Regions from separate parts of the Shewanella sp. BJSY2023SW005 genome, predicted to be linked through region 3. Evidence: predicted binding sites of a transcription regulator. Region 3 holds the regulator's gene; each other region holds the start of a gene.
What was found. The regulator LexA, encoded in region 3, represses DNA repair genes until DNA is damaged. The targets are predictions, from matches to a motif close to TACTGTATNNNNATACAGTA.
Positions count from the first base shown of each region.

Region 1: recA (recombinase RecA) is a predicted target of LexA. The motif match lies at 2,270-2,289, and genes of this name have one in related genera.
Region 2: ACMHXI_RS18235 (YebG family protein) is a predicted target of LexA. The motif match lies at 2,003-2,022, and genes of this name have one in related genera.

Region 1 covers NZ_JBKORJ010000054.1:56,493-60,997, reverse strand. Annotated here, with positions in the region: gene alaS (alanine--tRNA ligase) at 1-202, opposite strand, end outside; gene ACMHXI_RS17530 (regulatory protein RecX) at 664-1,095, opposite strand; gene recA (recombinase RecA) at 1,107-2,171, opposite strand; gene mutS (DNA mismatch repair protein MutS) at 2,488-4,505, shown strand, end outside.
Region 2 covers NZ_JBKORJ010000057.1:42,642-47,146, reverse strand. Annotated here, with positions in the region: gene ACMHXI_RS18250 (MlaD family protein) at 1-584, opposite strand, end outside; gene ACMHXI_RS18245 (paraquat-inducible protein A) at 562-1,200, opposite strand; gene ACMHXI_RS18240 (paraquat-inducible protein A) at 1,190-1,837, opposite strand; gene ACMHXI_RS18235 (YebG family protein) at 2,034-2,321, shown strand; gene ACMHXI_RS18230 (GAF domain-containing protein) at 2,335-2,793, shown strand; gene proQ (RNA chaperone ProQ) at 3,057-3,716, shown strand; gene prc (carboxy terminal-processing peptidase) at 3,747-4,505, shown strand, end outside.
Region 3 covers NZ_JBKORJ010000024.1:35,110-39,614, forward strand. Annotated here, with positions in the region: gene plsB (glycerol-3-phosphate 1-O-acyltransferase PlsB) at 1-1,764, opposite strand, end outside; gene lexA (transcriptional repressor LexA) at 2,031-2,651, shown strand; gene ACMHXI_RS06810 (cell division inhibitor SulA) at 2,648-3,139, shown strand; partial or broken gene coxB (cytochrome c oxidase subunit II) at 3,595-4,505, shown strand, end outside.

The sequences.
Region 1 (4,505 bases), on a different contig from region 3:
AACGCTGCGAAGTGGTAGCGCGGCTGTAGCTGCGCTTGTCCATACCGAGGAATACATCTTTAAACTGGTTCATCCCGGCGTTGGTGAACAACAAAGTGGGGTCATTGCCTGGCACCAGTGAACTGCTGTCGACTACCTGATGGCCATTCTTGCGGAAAAACTCCAGGAAAGCACTTCTGAGTGCTGCTGTGGTTTGGTACATAAATCGTCCTGAGTTGCTTAAGCCTGAATAATGTATAAAAAGTGGTCTAAAGGCGTGCGTCGCCCGGCCACTCAAGCGCTCTTTTGCCAAGCATTATAAGCATGCAGCGCCAGAATACCAATTAGATTGCGCAGGGTATGACGCCTGATACAGCCAAGGTACAGAGAGCGTTAGCGGCATAAGCCGAAACCCAATAACCTGAGTCAGCACATACCATTTGCCATAGGCGCGGAATCACTCAGGGGATGGAGCCTTGAAGGCTACGGCAAGTTTTCACGGGACAGATAACGTCAGCTAAAAGCGCCAGAACGGAGTGTTAACAGCTGAGTGTTACTTTGGCGTGCAAACAACGACTGCAACTCAAGGGAAGTGAATGCTGGGGTTTATAAAACAAGGTCAGGTTTGGACGCTTTGGGAATGGCGCTTAGTTGTGGAAGGGGCAATTGTGATAGAGGGAAAAGTCAGTCGTAAGGGTCATATTCAAGGGCGTATGCCACTTGATCATAACTAAAGCCCTGCCCCATCAAGTGACGAATTCGACGAGCTTTTTCTTTCATATCATCTGCGGGACTATCGCCGAATTTTTTCAGCGCGCGCGTGCGGGCTAAGGCAAACCAGTCACAATCACTGGCATCCAAAACCTGCTCAATACATTGTTTATTTAAGCCCTTTTGCATCAGTGCCTGACGCACTTTCCCCGGGCCGTGGGCCTTGGCAATATGGCTGCGCAGCAAGGCTGCCGCGAAACGCTGATCATCGATAAAACCTTTGGCTTCCAGACCATCCAAAGTCTGTTCAACTTCCGGCGACTCAAAGCCCTTGTCCAGCAAGCGGCTCTTGAGTTGCTCGCGGCCATAGTCGCGGCGCGCCAATAGCGCGACCGCAACATCCATTACCGACTGGCTCAGAAGACTTCTCCGGTTTCCAGATCGACATTGCCTTCACCTGTCTCGGCGCTGGCAGGAGCAGCTTCAGCTTTGCTGAGCAGTTTAGCACGCAGTGCCGCTTCGATTTCGGCTGCCACTTCGGGATTTTCCTTGAGGAACTTACCGGCATTGGCGCGGCCTTGACCTATCTTGTCACCTTTGTAGCTGTACCAGGCGCCGGATTTTTCCACCAGCTTGTGGGCTACGCCCAGGTCAACCAACTCACCGGTACGGTTGATCCCCTGACCATAAAGAATTTGGAAATCGGCTTGTTTGAAGGGGGCGGCAATCTTGTTCTTAACCACTTTAACCCGAGTTTCGTTACCAACAACCTCGTCACCCTCTTTGATAGCGCCGGTACGGCGGATATCGAGACGAACGGAAGCGTAGAACTTAAGGGCGTTACCACCAGTGGTGGTTTCAGGGTTACCGAACATGACCCCAATCTTCATCCGGATCTGGTTGATGAAGATAAGCAGAGTGTTGGACTGCTTGAGGTTACCGGCCAGCTTACGCATTGCCTGGCTCATCATACGGGCCGCCAGCCCCATGTGGGAATCACCGATTTCACCTTCGATTTCAGCCTTGGGCGTCAGCGCCGCCACTGAGTCAACAATGATGACATCGACGGCGCCACTGCGAGTCAGCGCATCACAGATTTCCAGCGCCTGTTCACCTGTATCTGGCTGAGAACACAGGAGGTTATCGATATCCACGCCCAGCTTCTTGGCGTAGATAGGATCCAGTGCGTGTTCAGCATCGATAAAGGCACACACTTTGCCTTCACGCTGCGCTGCGGCAATCACTTCCAGTGTCAGGGTTGTTTTACCAGAAGATTCAGGACCATAGATCTCAACGATACGGCCCATTGGCAGACCGCCGGCCCCCAGAGCCACGTCCAGAGAAAGCGAACCGGTAGAGATGGTTTCGACATCCATGGTTCTGTCTTCACCCAGTTTCATGATAGAACCTTTACCGAACTGCTTCTCTATCTGTCCCAGAACTGCGTTCAGCGCCTTCTCTTTGTTTGGATCTATTTTCATTCCTGTTCCCTCTTGATTGCGGCGCAATGCGCCGCCTGAAATCTATGTTGCCGCTCCTTTTAAGAGCTTTGGCGTCAATACCAATCTGCCACCTAGTATACTGTACAATCATACAGTATCAAGTGCTGGTGATAATTTATTTAAAGGCCGCTTGCGGATCAATCACTTGTGACCGAAAGCATAAAATTTACCCGCCCACGACTGGTTCAGTGATGAATAACTGATACTATTGGCGCCATTGTCGAAAGGGCAACCGCTCTTGGAAAAACAGTCAAGGAAACATCTGAAAGCTCCCATGAATGCAGTGATCACGCCTATGGATAACCCGGATTTGGAAAAACACACCCCGATGATGCGCCAGTATCTGTCGATGAAGGCGCAGCATGCCGAAATGCTGCTGTTTTATCGCATGGGGGACTTTTACGAACTGTTTTACGATGATGCCAAAAAAGCCTCCGAGCTCTTGGGTATTTCACTGACGGCCAGGGGCAAGAGTGGCGGCGATCCTATTCCTATGGCGGGTATTCCCTATCATGCGGTGGAAGGTTATCTCGCCAAGCTGGTGCAGCTCGGTGAGTCGGTTGCCATCTGTGAGCAGATTGGTGACCCGGCCACGTCCAAAGGGCCGGTCGAGCGCAAAGTGGTGCGCATAGTGACTCCCGGAACCCTCACCGATGAAGCGCTGCTACAAGAACGTCAGGATAACTTGCTGGCCGCCGTCTACGAAGGCAAGAACGGTTTTGGCTACGCCACCTTGGATGTGGCCTCCGGCCGTTTTGTGATTGCCGAGCTAGCCACCCTTGAATCATTGGAGGCCGAGCTGCAACGCACCAAACCGGCCGAGCTGCTCTACAGCGAAGACTTTTCCCAACAAAGCCTGATTACCGGCATCAAGGGCAAACGCCGTCGTCCCGAGTGGGAGTTTGACTTGGATACCAGCATGCGATTGTTGCTGGATCAGTTTGGCACCAAAGATCTGCGTGGTTTTGGCATAACAGACGCCAGGCTGTCACTGCAGGCCGCCGGCTGCCTGATGCAGTATGTCAAAGATACCCAGCGCACCGCCCTGCCCCATATCAATGCCATTACCCGCTTTAACCAGAGCGACAGCATAGTGTTGGATGCCGCCACCCGGCGGAATCTGGAACTGACTGTGAACCTTGCCGGTGGTCGGGACAATACTTTGGCTTCGGTGCTGGACGCAACCGCTACCCCCATGGGCAGTAGGATGTTACAGCGCTGGATCCATCAGCCACTCAGAGATCATCAACAGATAGGCCTGCGACAAACTGCTGTGGCGGAGTTGATTGCCAGCGGCCTGTTCGAACCGTTGCATGATGACCTCAAGGCGCTCGGTGATGTGGAGCGGATCATGGCGCGTCTGGCTCTGAGAAGCGCCCGCCCGAGAGACTTTGCCCGTCTGCGACAAGCACTGGCGCTGTTGCCGCAACTGCAGCAACTATTGGCAAATACGCAAAGCCCCGAGCTTGGACGTTTGAAACGCCAGCTCAGTGATTTCCCTGAAGAACTCGCGCTGCTGGAGCGGGCCATTGTCGACAACCCACCGGTACTCATTCGTGATGGCGGCGTGATCCGCGATGGTTATCATGCCGAACTGGATGAATGGCGCCGCCTCAGTGAAGGCGCCAGTGACTATCTGCAACAGTTGGAAATCAGGGAAAAAGAGCAAACGGGAATAGCCACCCTGAAAGTCGGTTTCAACCGGGTACACGGCTACTATATCGAAGTTTCCCGCGGCCAGTCGGCACTGGTGCCTCTGAGCTACCAGAGACGCCAGACATTGAAAAACACCGAGCGCTATATCATCCCCGAGCTGAAAGAGTATGAAGAGAAAGTACTCTCCAGTCAGGGCAAGGCGCTGGCACTGGAAAAACAGCTTTGGGACGAGCTGTTCGATCTCCTGCTACCCAAGCTCAGCGAGTTGCAGGCCTTTGCCATGGCGGCGGCCGAGTTGGATGTACTGAGCAACTTTGCCGAGCGGGCCGACAGTCTCAACTACAACCAGCCGGAATTGAGCGATAAGCCGGGCATACATATTGAAGCCGGGCGTCACCCAGTAGTTGAGCGAGTCAGCCAGGCTCCCTTTATCGCCAACCCGGTAACTCTTAGCCCTGAACGTAAAATGTTGGTAGTCACAGGCCCCAATATGGGCGGTAAGTCCACTTACATGCGTCAGGTGGCGCTGATCACCCTGATGGCGCATATCGGCAGCTTTGTGCCGGCAGATAAGGCAATTCTGGGGCCTGTTGACAGGATCTTCACCCGTATCGGCGCCTCGGACGATCTGGCCTCGGGCCGCTCCACCTTTATGGT
Region 2 (4,505 bases), on a different contig from region 3:
AGCTTGTCACTGTTGTCGAGTCGATAGCTGACCACACTGCCGACCGGTACCTGGCGATAGAATACCGGAGAGCCCACATCCAGTGAACCGAGGCGATCGGCGCTCAGTTCAACTACTAAGCCATCATTACTGGGCAGCACGGCCGGGGCAGAGCGCTCGGCCTCGTAGCTGTAACGTGAATCGCCGTCTCCGGGTTGAATGCCTATATAGTTTCCCGAGAACAAGGCATCCAAACCTTCGACGCCTGTGATGGATGCTTTGGGGGTCACCAGCCAGAACTTGGTTTCATCCCTGAGGAAAGGCTCGGCGCGGTAGTCCATCAATACATCGACGTTAACGCCCTGCAGCTCTTCATCGATGGAGATATCCACCACCTTGCCGACGGTCAGGCCCTGATAGCGCACCAGTGTCTTGCCCACATCCATACCACTGGCACTGGGGAAATGGATCCGCACCTCAATGCCGGATTCCTTGATGCTCTTCAGCCCCAGCCAAGCGCCCAAGGCCAACGCCACTATAGGTAACAGCCAGATGGGGGAAAAAAGCTTCTTTTTGACTATTTTAGGCTTTTCGATTTGCGTCATCTTCTGTGTCCAGTTGATCCCAAAGTAAACGTGTGTCCAACACCTTGGCCGCAAGTTGGGTAAAGAGGATGACCAAGGCAAACGCAGTTGCCGCCGGCGCCGGCTTGGCGTCCAGCAATTGCCCCATATTAACCAGGGCAACGGTAATGGATATGACAAACAGATCCAGCATAGACCAGCGTCCAATCCATTCTATGATATGAAACCCGGCCATCAGTGGCCGTTTGGGGATAGGCAGGTTGAAACTGATCGCCGTCAGATAGAAAGCCAGGCCGATAATCTTCAGCCAGGGCACCAGAATACTGGCGGTAAAGACTATGATGGCGATGGGTAACATGTCCGACTGTACCAGATGGGTGATGCCGGAAAAAATGGTGTCGTAGGTAACCTTGCCCTGTTTGGTGAGCATGGTAATGGGATAGATGTTGGCCGGGATCAACAAGATGGCTGCAGTGATCAGCAAGGCCCAGCTTTTTTGCAGACTGGTTTCGTCCCTTAGCCTGAGTGGGTTTTGGCAGCGGCTGCAGTACTCATCCTCTATCAGGTTGAGTTTCTTGCAGGCAGGGCAGGTGCACAGGCCCATGTCTTTGCCCTGGATCTGCTTTCTAGCTTTCATCGAGAAAACTCCACATATGCTCCAGGTTATATTCGCGCTGCAGGAAGAGAGTCACCAAAAACAGCATGGTAAAACAAAAGGTTCCCATGCCAAAGTAAACATCGGAGAAGTCGGACAACTGAAAGGCGGAAACCAGGAAACTGATCACATAAATTTCCAGCATGGTCATTTGCGACAGCAGGCCTTGCTTCTTGAGCAGCCAGGTGAGAACCCCTCGCCAGAAGTGATGCTGCACCAGACCTGTCTTGATGATCAGTACCTGAACAAAAATCGACAGATTGAGTACTCCTGGGGCTATTACTGCCGCCACCAATACGGCAATCCCCACTATCCAATAACCTTGGTCAATTACCGCCAGGGCACCTTGGTATGCGGTCGTGGTTCTGACACTGCCGAGAAAGTGCATTTCCAATACTGGCAGCAGCATGGCGGGCAGATAAAACAGCAGGGCACTGATACATAACGCCAGCATGCCATTGATAGAGCAATAGGGCGCATCATAAAGCGCTGTATGGCATCTGGGACAAAGCGCTCTGACACCGGAGGGCAAGGCGCGTTTACTCACAGCCAAATCACAGGCGCGACAGAGCACTAAGCTGCAGTCCGGTTTGTTGTCGCTTGGAGTATAAGCTTTCAAATGCTGGATATGTCCTGTTCTGGCCATGGTGACCCAAGCTTAGTCGTCAACACACTAACTGCGTTGCGCGTGGGTCCATTGGAGTTAATCGACAAAACAAACTCGCAAATACTATCAGAAAGACCGCGTCTCTTGCATCTATAGCGCATTTTATGTCACTCTATGTACTGTATATTTAAACAGTGTGAGGAAGGTCATGGCCGTTATAACTCAGTACGTTGTGGTCAGAGAAGGGGTTGAGAAGATGACATTTACATCTAAGAAGGAGGCAGACGCCTACGATAAGATGCTCGACATCGCGGATAACTTAATCCCCTTTATTCAAGCCAGTGAATTGGAACTGGATGATAATACAGCGGAAAAACTTGCTTTTTATTTAGCTTCTCATAAAGATACACTGGCGAATCTGCTCAAGGGCGCCCCGGTAAAAGCACCGGCCCCCGCCAAGAGCAGTAAGAAGAAGACAGAACCAGAAAAGGCATAACCCGGGAATACAGATGAAAGCTCAGTTTTACGATACGCTCAACCGTCAGGTACAGGCACTGTTTGCCGGTGAAGACGATGTCATTTGTGCCATGGCCAATTTCTCAGCTTTGCTGAATGAACACCTTGAAGACATCAATTGGGTGGGCTTCTATCTGCTCAAGGGTGAGCAACTGGTGCTTGGGCCCTTTCAAGGGAAACTGGCCTGTACCCGAATTCCAATGGGTAAAGGTGTCTGTGGCACCGCGGCCGCCAAGGCCGAGACTCAGTTGGTTGAGGATGTACATCAGTTTGCCGGACATATCGCCTGTGATGCCGCCAGCAACTCGGAAATTGTGATCCCTGTTTACCAAAAGGGCGAACTGATTGCCGTGCTGGATATCGACAGTCCCAGCCTGTCGCGCTTCGATAAAGAGGATCAAACCGGGCTGGAGACCCTGGTGCAGAGTCTGGAAAAGTGCTTATTTGGTTAATTCCCGTACAATCTGCCACAATTGGTGGTCGCTTTAAGGCGCGTGCAGCTTATAATAGGCGGCCGCTTTGAGGGCCAAATGACCGTTTGTGGTGCTTGGCCGTATCAGGCTGAAATGTTAAGTTTTGTGTAATGCCTTTGGCAATGGCCGAATGCATGCTAATTTGTACGTTATCCCCCAAGGGGTTAACGAAGATGAACGACGCCGTGAGTACAGCAGACCTAACTGACCACTGACGTCCCCTGTTAACTGTGGAAGTAATGATGGAATCAACAGAAAAGTTGACCGACACCAACGCTATTCTGGCGTATTTGTATGAAACATTCCCTTTGTGCTTTATTGCTGAAGGAGAAACCAAACCACTGAAGATAGGACTGTTTCAGGATTTGGCTGAAAGGTTGGCTGATGATTCCAAAGTCAGTAAGACCCAACTTAGGGTCGCCCTGAGACGCTACACCAACAGTTGGCGCTATCTGAAGTGCATCAAGGAAGGCGCTCAGAGGGTGGATCTCGATGGTAACCCTTGCGGCGAACTGGACCCAGAGCATATTGAACATGCCAAGGCGACGCTGAAAGAGAGTCAGGAAAAAGCCAAGGCCCGCCGTGCTGCCGAGCCAGCCAAAGAAGGTGAAGCCAAAAAAGCCAAGCCTGCGCGTAAGCCTCGTCCTCAAGGGGACAAGCCCCGCAACGAGCGCCCACGCAGCGATAAAAAGGCGGCCCGTAAGCCTAGCAAGCCTGCCGCTCCAGCCGTGGAATTGGTACCAGCCGTATTGGAAGAGCTGAAACCTTCACAGCGAGTGAATGTCAAATTGGGTATGACACCGGTAGCCGGTGTGATCCTCGACATCAATAAAGAAGATGTTCACGTCCAACTGGATTCCGGCCTGTCAGTTAAGGTCCGCGTGGAACATATTCTGCTGTAAAATCATCAAATAGAAAGGAGTAACTTGCTGATGCGAAAATTTATTCTTGCTGCATCGATCGCCAGTGTCTTTATGGGATCCCAGGCGCTGGCTATCTCACCGGCAGTCCCGGTCAGCGAGTTACCCCATTTGCAACAGGAGCCGCAACACAAGGTTGCCAGTAAACGGATAACCGGCCTGTTCAGTCGCTCCCATTATCACAGATTCGATCTGGATGATGCCTTCTCGCAGCAGATCTTCAAACGCTTTCTTGAACAACTCGACTACCGCCGCAATGTATTGTTGCAGAGCGATATCGACAGTTTTAAGGTTTATGCCAATCAGTTTGACGATATGGTACGCAGCGGCGATCTGGAACCGGCGTACAAGATGTACGATCTGGTGCAGCAGCGCCGTTACGAGCGTTTTGCCTATGCCTTGAGTCTGCTCGATAAAGAGATGGACTTTAATCAGGCCGGCGATGCTTATGTCTTTGATCGTAAAGATGCCGCCTGGCCCAAAGACGAGGCCGAGCTCAACGAGCTGTGGCGTCAGCGGGTCAAGTACGATGCCCTCAACCTCAAGCTGACCGGTAAAGAGTGGCCGGAGATTGTTGATGTGCTGGGTAAGCGCTACAACAATGCCATCAAGCGCTTGAAGCAAACCAACAGTGAAGACGTGTTCCAGGGGCTGATGAATGCATTTGCCCGCAGTGTCGAACCGCACACCAGTTACCTGTCTCCCCGTAATGCCGAACGTTTCCAGATGGAGATGAACCTTAGCCTGGAAGGGATAGGCGCCGTATTGCAG
Region 3 (4,505 bases):
GAACTTATTCAGCTCCAGACCTTGTTGCAGCAACTGCTTACCGTCGCCCTCAGCGACAGAAGTATACTGGGTATATGGCACTTCCTTGAGCAGATCCAGATACAAGTCCAACTGACGTTCCAACTGGCTTCGCTCCAGCGCATTCTGTTCTGATGACAAGAGTACCAGGCTGGTAAGAGTCACGGCGCTGGCTGCGGCGGCATCGTTGATATGAGTCATCACCCTATTGGCCAGAGTATTAACCGCCGGAGTCAGCCAGCTGGGTTTCTGCTCGGGATCGGCCGCCACTTCTTCGCGCCAGTTGGGCGCCGCTTCACTGAGGAAATTCTGCAGCGTCACAGGCTCACCAAAGTTCACATACCCCTGACCGAAATTGCCCAGCTTACGCAAGGCGCCAACCACCTGCCAAACAGATTCTTTCTGCTTTTTCTTGCCGCTGAGTTCTTTGTGGTAAGTGGCCACTTCCATGACATGGTCGTAGCCCAGGTACACGGGCACCAGAGTCACCGGCCGTTCAATGCCCCGCAGCACAGAGTTGACTGTCATCGCCAGCATCCCTGTCTTGGGTGACAACAGCCGCCCGGTACGAGAGCGGCCACCTTCGGTGAAGTATTCGACCGAATAGCCTTTGGCAAACAGCTGATCCAGATACTCGCGGAACACAGCGGTATAAAGCTTGTTACCGTTGAAGCTGCGGCGGATGAAGAAAGCACCACCGCGGCGGAACATGGGCCCGGCGGGCCAGAAGTTCAAGTTGATACCGGCGGCTATATGGGGCGGAACCATACCCTGAAAATAGAGAATATAGGAGAGCAGCAGGTAATCCATATGACTGCGGTGGCAAGGCACATAAACTATCTCATGCCCATCGTGGTGCAGCTGGCGTATCTGCTCGGCGCCCTTGATGTTGATCCCCTTGTAGAGCTTGTTCCACAACCAGGTGAGGATCCGCTCGGCAATACGCACCAGGCTGTCGGAATAGTGGGCGGCAATCTCATCGAGATACTCTTCCGCCATCTCCCTGGCTCTGGCCTCGGGGATCTTCTTGGCTGCGGCCTCTTCTTTAATCGCCTTTTTCAGCGTTTCCGAGCGCAGCAACTCATTGAACAGAGCCTGACGGTTGGGCAGCACGGGCCCAGTCATCACCTTGCGTTGCCGGCGGAAATGTACCCTGGCCACCCGTGACAACTTATGGGCAATAGCCTTGTCGGTCCCATGTTCATCGGCCATCAGCCGCAACGACACGGCATTGGAAAACTGCACAAAGTTGTCGCGCCCCAGGAACAGGATCATCAGAAACTTGCGCAGCCAAGTGGGATTTTCCCGCTCAAATACGGCGGCACGCATGCTGTCATCTTCCTTACCCGGAGTGCGGCCCCAATAGAGGCTCACTGGCACCAATTGAATATCCAGTTGTGGATTGGCCTGATGCAGGTTCAGCAGAGAAGTGAAACAGCTGAGAAATGGCTTGTTGCTCTTGCGCTTGCCGAATAGGGGCTTGGCTCCTTCCAGGCAGACGACTCGGGGAACGGTAATATCATCAACCTTGAGTGCCTCATAAGGACAAGGCAAACCAAACTTACGGGTGACTTCCGCCAATGCCGTAATATCACTGACAGATTCCGTCTTCATTACATAGGCCATCGGCTTGGCCGGATCCAGGTTCAAATCGGCGAAAGGATCCTGAGGCACCACAGTGGTATGCACCAGCTTGCTTTGGAGCCAGCGAAGAGATTTAAACCAGAATGAATCTTGTTTGGACATGTTTTTTTCAGTGTCTGAGCCACAATCAATAGCCCAATAGAATACCAGAATTTCCTGAACCTTAGCTAGGGAAGGTGCGAACCGGCCCCGGCAGTTCCTCTGGCCAATGCCTTGAACTCCCCATGCTGCATGGGCCAAGCCGTTAAAACCAAAGCACCGAATGGCTTACTTAGCCACTCCCTAAAAGTTTCAGTTTTGGTTAATACTTGCACTGATAAAAATACTGTATATACTGACAGGTACTGTATGAAAAAACAGGAATCACCATGAGACCACTGACACCGCGCCAGGCACAGATTCTGGAACTGATTAAACGCAATATAGCCGACACCGGCATGCCGCCAACCCGGGCCGAAATTGCTACCCGGCTGGGCTTCAAGAGCGCCAATGCCGCCGAGGAACACCTTAAGGCATTGGCCAAGAAAGGCTGTATTGAGATCATGCCAGGCACCTCTCGTGGTATTCGCCTGCCTCATGATGAACAAGCGGAGTCAGAAACAGGCTTGCCCTTGATTGGTCAGGTTGCCGCTGGTGAACCCATACTGGCACAGGAACACGTTGAGCAGTATTACCAGGTCGACCCTGGCATGTTCCACCCCAATGCCGACTTTCTGCTGCGGGTACGCGGCGACAGCATGAAGAACATAGGTATTCTCGAAGGTGATCTCCTGGCGGTTCACAAGGTACAGGAAGCCCGTAACGGTCAAGTCGTGGTGGCCAGGGTTGAAGACGATGTAACTGTGAAACGCTTTGAAAAGAAAGGTAATGTGGTTTATCTACATGCCGAGAACGAGGCTTACTCCCCAATCAAAGTCGACCTGACTTTCCAGCCATTGACCATTGAAGGACTGGCGGTAGGGATAATACGCAATGGAGACTGGCTATGAGCATAATGACTGGCAACGCCCCAAGACACCCAGGCCTGTGGACAGACACCAGTATTGCCGGCAATCAGCCTTGGCAACATACCGGCATCTCCAGCTTGGCCAGCCATAGCCAGGGACGTCAGGAATTATTGCGCCTCTGCCCTCAATTGGCGCAATTGAGTCAACAGGGACGCTGGATAGTCTTGATTAACGCCCCGGCCAGCATAGGTTACAAAGAAACCTTAGCAAGGGCCGGTGTCAGAATGGATAGAGTACTCTTGGTGCGCACCAAGGATGAAGTAGAAGCCTTGTGGGCAACGGAAAGAGCCCTGACCAACGGCACCTCCAGTGCAGTGATCAGTTGGATAGACAGCCTGGATGCCCGTGATAACCGCCGATTGCAGCTGGTCGCCCGTAACGCCAGAGCCATGGGCATAGTGTTGGAAACGGGACAGCAGGCGAAAGAGGTGGATAACCACCTCAACGAACTTACCCACTCCATCCATTGATTGTGTTTAAAGGCCATCCCTGGGATGGCCTTTTTGGTGCAATGCCTTCCCCTGTCAATCGGCGGCAAACCGCGCAGCTCTGCTACTCACACAGAATTCACCTCTGGATTAACAGACGCTTTTTTTTCATATAGTTAGAAAACATCGTGATCTTGATCAATATTTAATCTACAAGTAATGTAAGAACAACGATTGTGTTATCTCCATGCAATTCGTCGTAGGTTGACCGCCCCATTTCGATTCATAGCGAGTGGTGCCGTCGCCGGAAATGCTGAGTATATTCAGCGGTAAGTGCAACAGTGGTCACCACCTGTATACCTAGAGCTAAGTGAAACCGCCGCCGCACTTTGAAGTCATCGTTGCTTTTTTGGGAACTGAAGAGTTTGCATAGAGCAAAGACTTACTGTGTGACTCTTCTTTGTAGTTGCGAATGCAATTGACAGAGGAGATGTCTTGTGAAGCAATGGCTGTGTGTTTTGCTGACCTTGTTGTGCGTCAGCTTGTTGTCTCCAGGCGCTCAGGCAGATATGCCCTTGAATATGACTCAAGGGGTAACTGAGATCAGTGGCAAGGTGTATCACCTGCACATGATCATTCTTTATATCTGTTGCGCCATAGGTTTGGTCGTATTCGGCGTGATGATCTACGCCATGATCAACCATAGGAAGTCCAAAGGGGCAGTCGCGTCCCAATTCCATGAAAGTACCAAGGTAGAAATTGCCTGGACGCTTATCCCCTTTTTAATCCTGATCCTGATGGCAATCCCCGCAACCCAAACGCTGATTGCCATGGAAGATCCCAGTGATGCCGACCTGACGGTCAAGATCACCGGCTCGCAATGGAAATGGCACTACAGCTATTTCGGCGAAGACATCGACTTCTTCAGCATATTGGCAACGCCGAGATCCCAGATAGAAGGCCAGGAAGCCAAGGGCGAGCACTACTTACTTGAAGTCGACAAGCCTTTGGTATTGCCCATCAATCGCAAAGTCCGATTCCTGATGACCTCAGATGATGTGATCCACTCCTGGTGGGTGCCCGCCTTTGCCGTCAAAAAAGACGCCAATCCCGGTTTTATTAACGAAGCCTGGACCCGGGTGGACAAACCGGGGATCTACCGCGGCCAATGTGCCGAGCTTTGCGGTAAAGACCACGGCTTTATGCCGATTGTGGTGAAGGTACTGGCAGAAGATGAGTTTGACGCCTGGATGGCGGAGCAGAAACAAGCCGCGGCTACGGCCGCCGAAGAAGCTCAGGCGGCCCTCAGTGAGACCATGAGCCATGATGAGGCCATGGCGCTTGGCGAACAGATCTATATGGCGCGTTGCGCCGCCTGTCATCAGCCCAACGGCGCCGGACTTCAAGG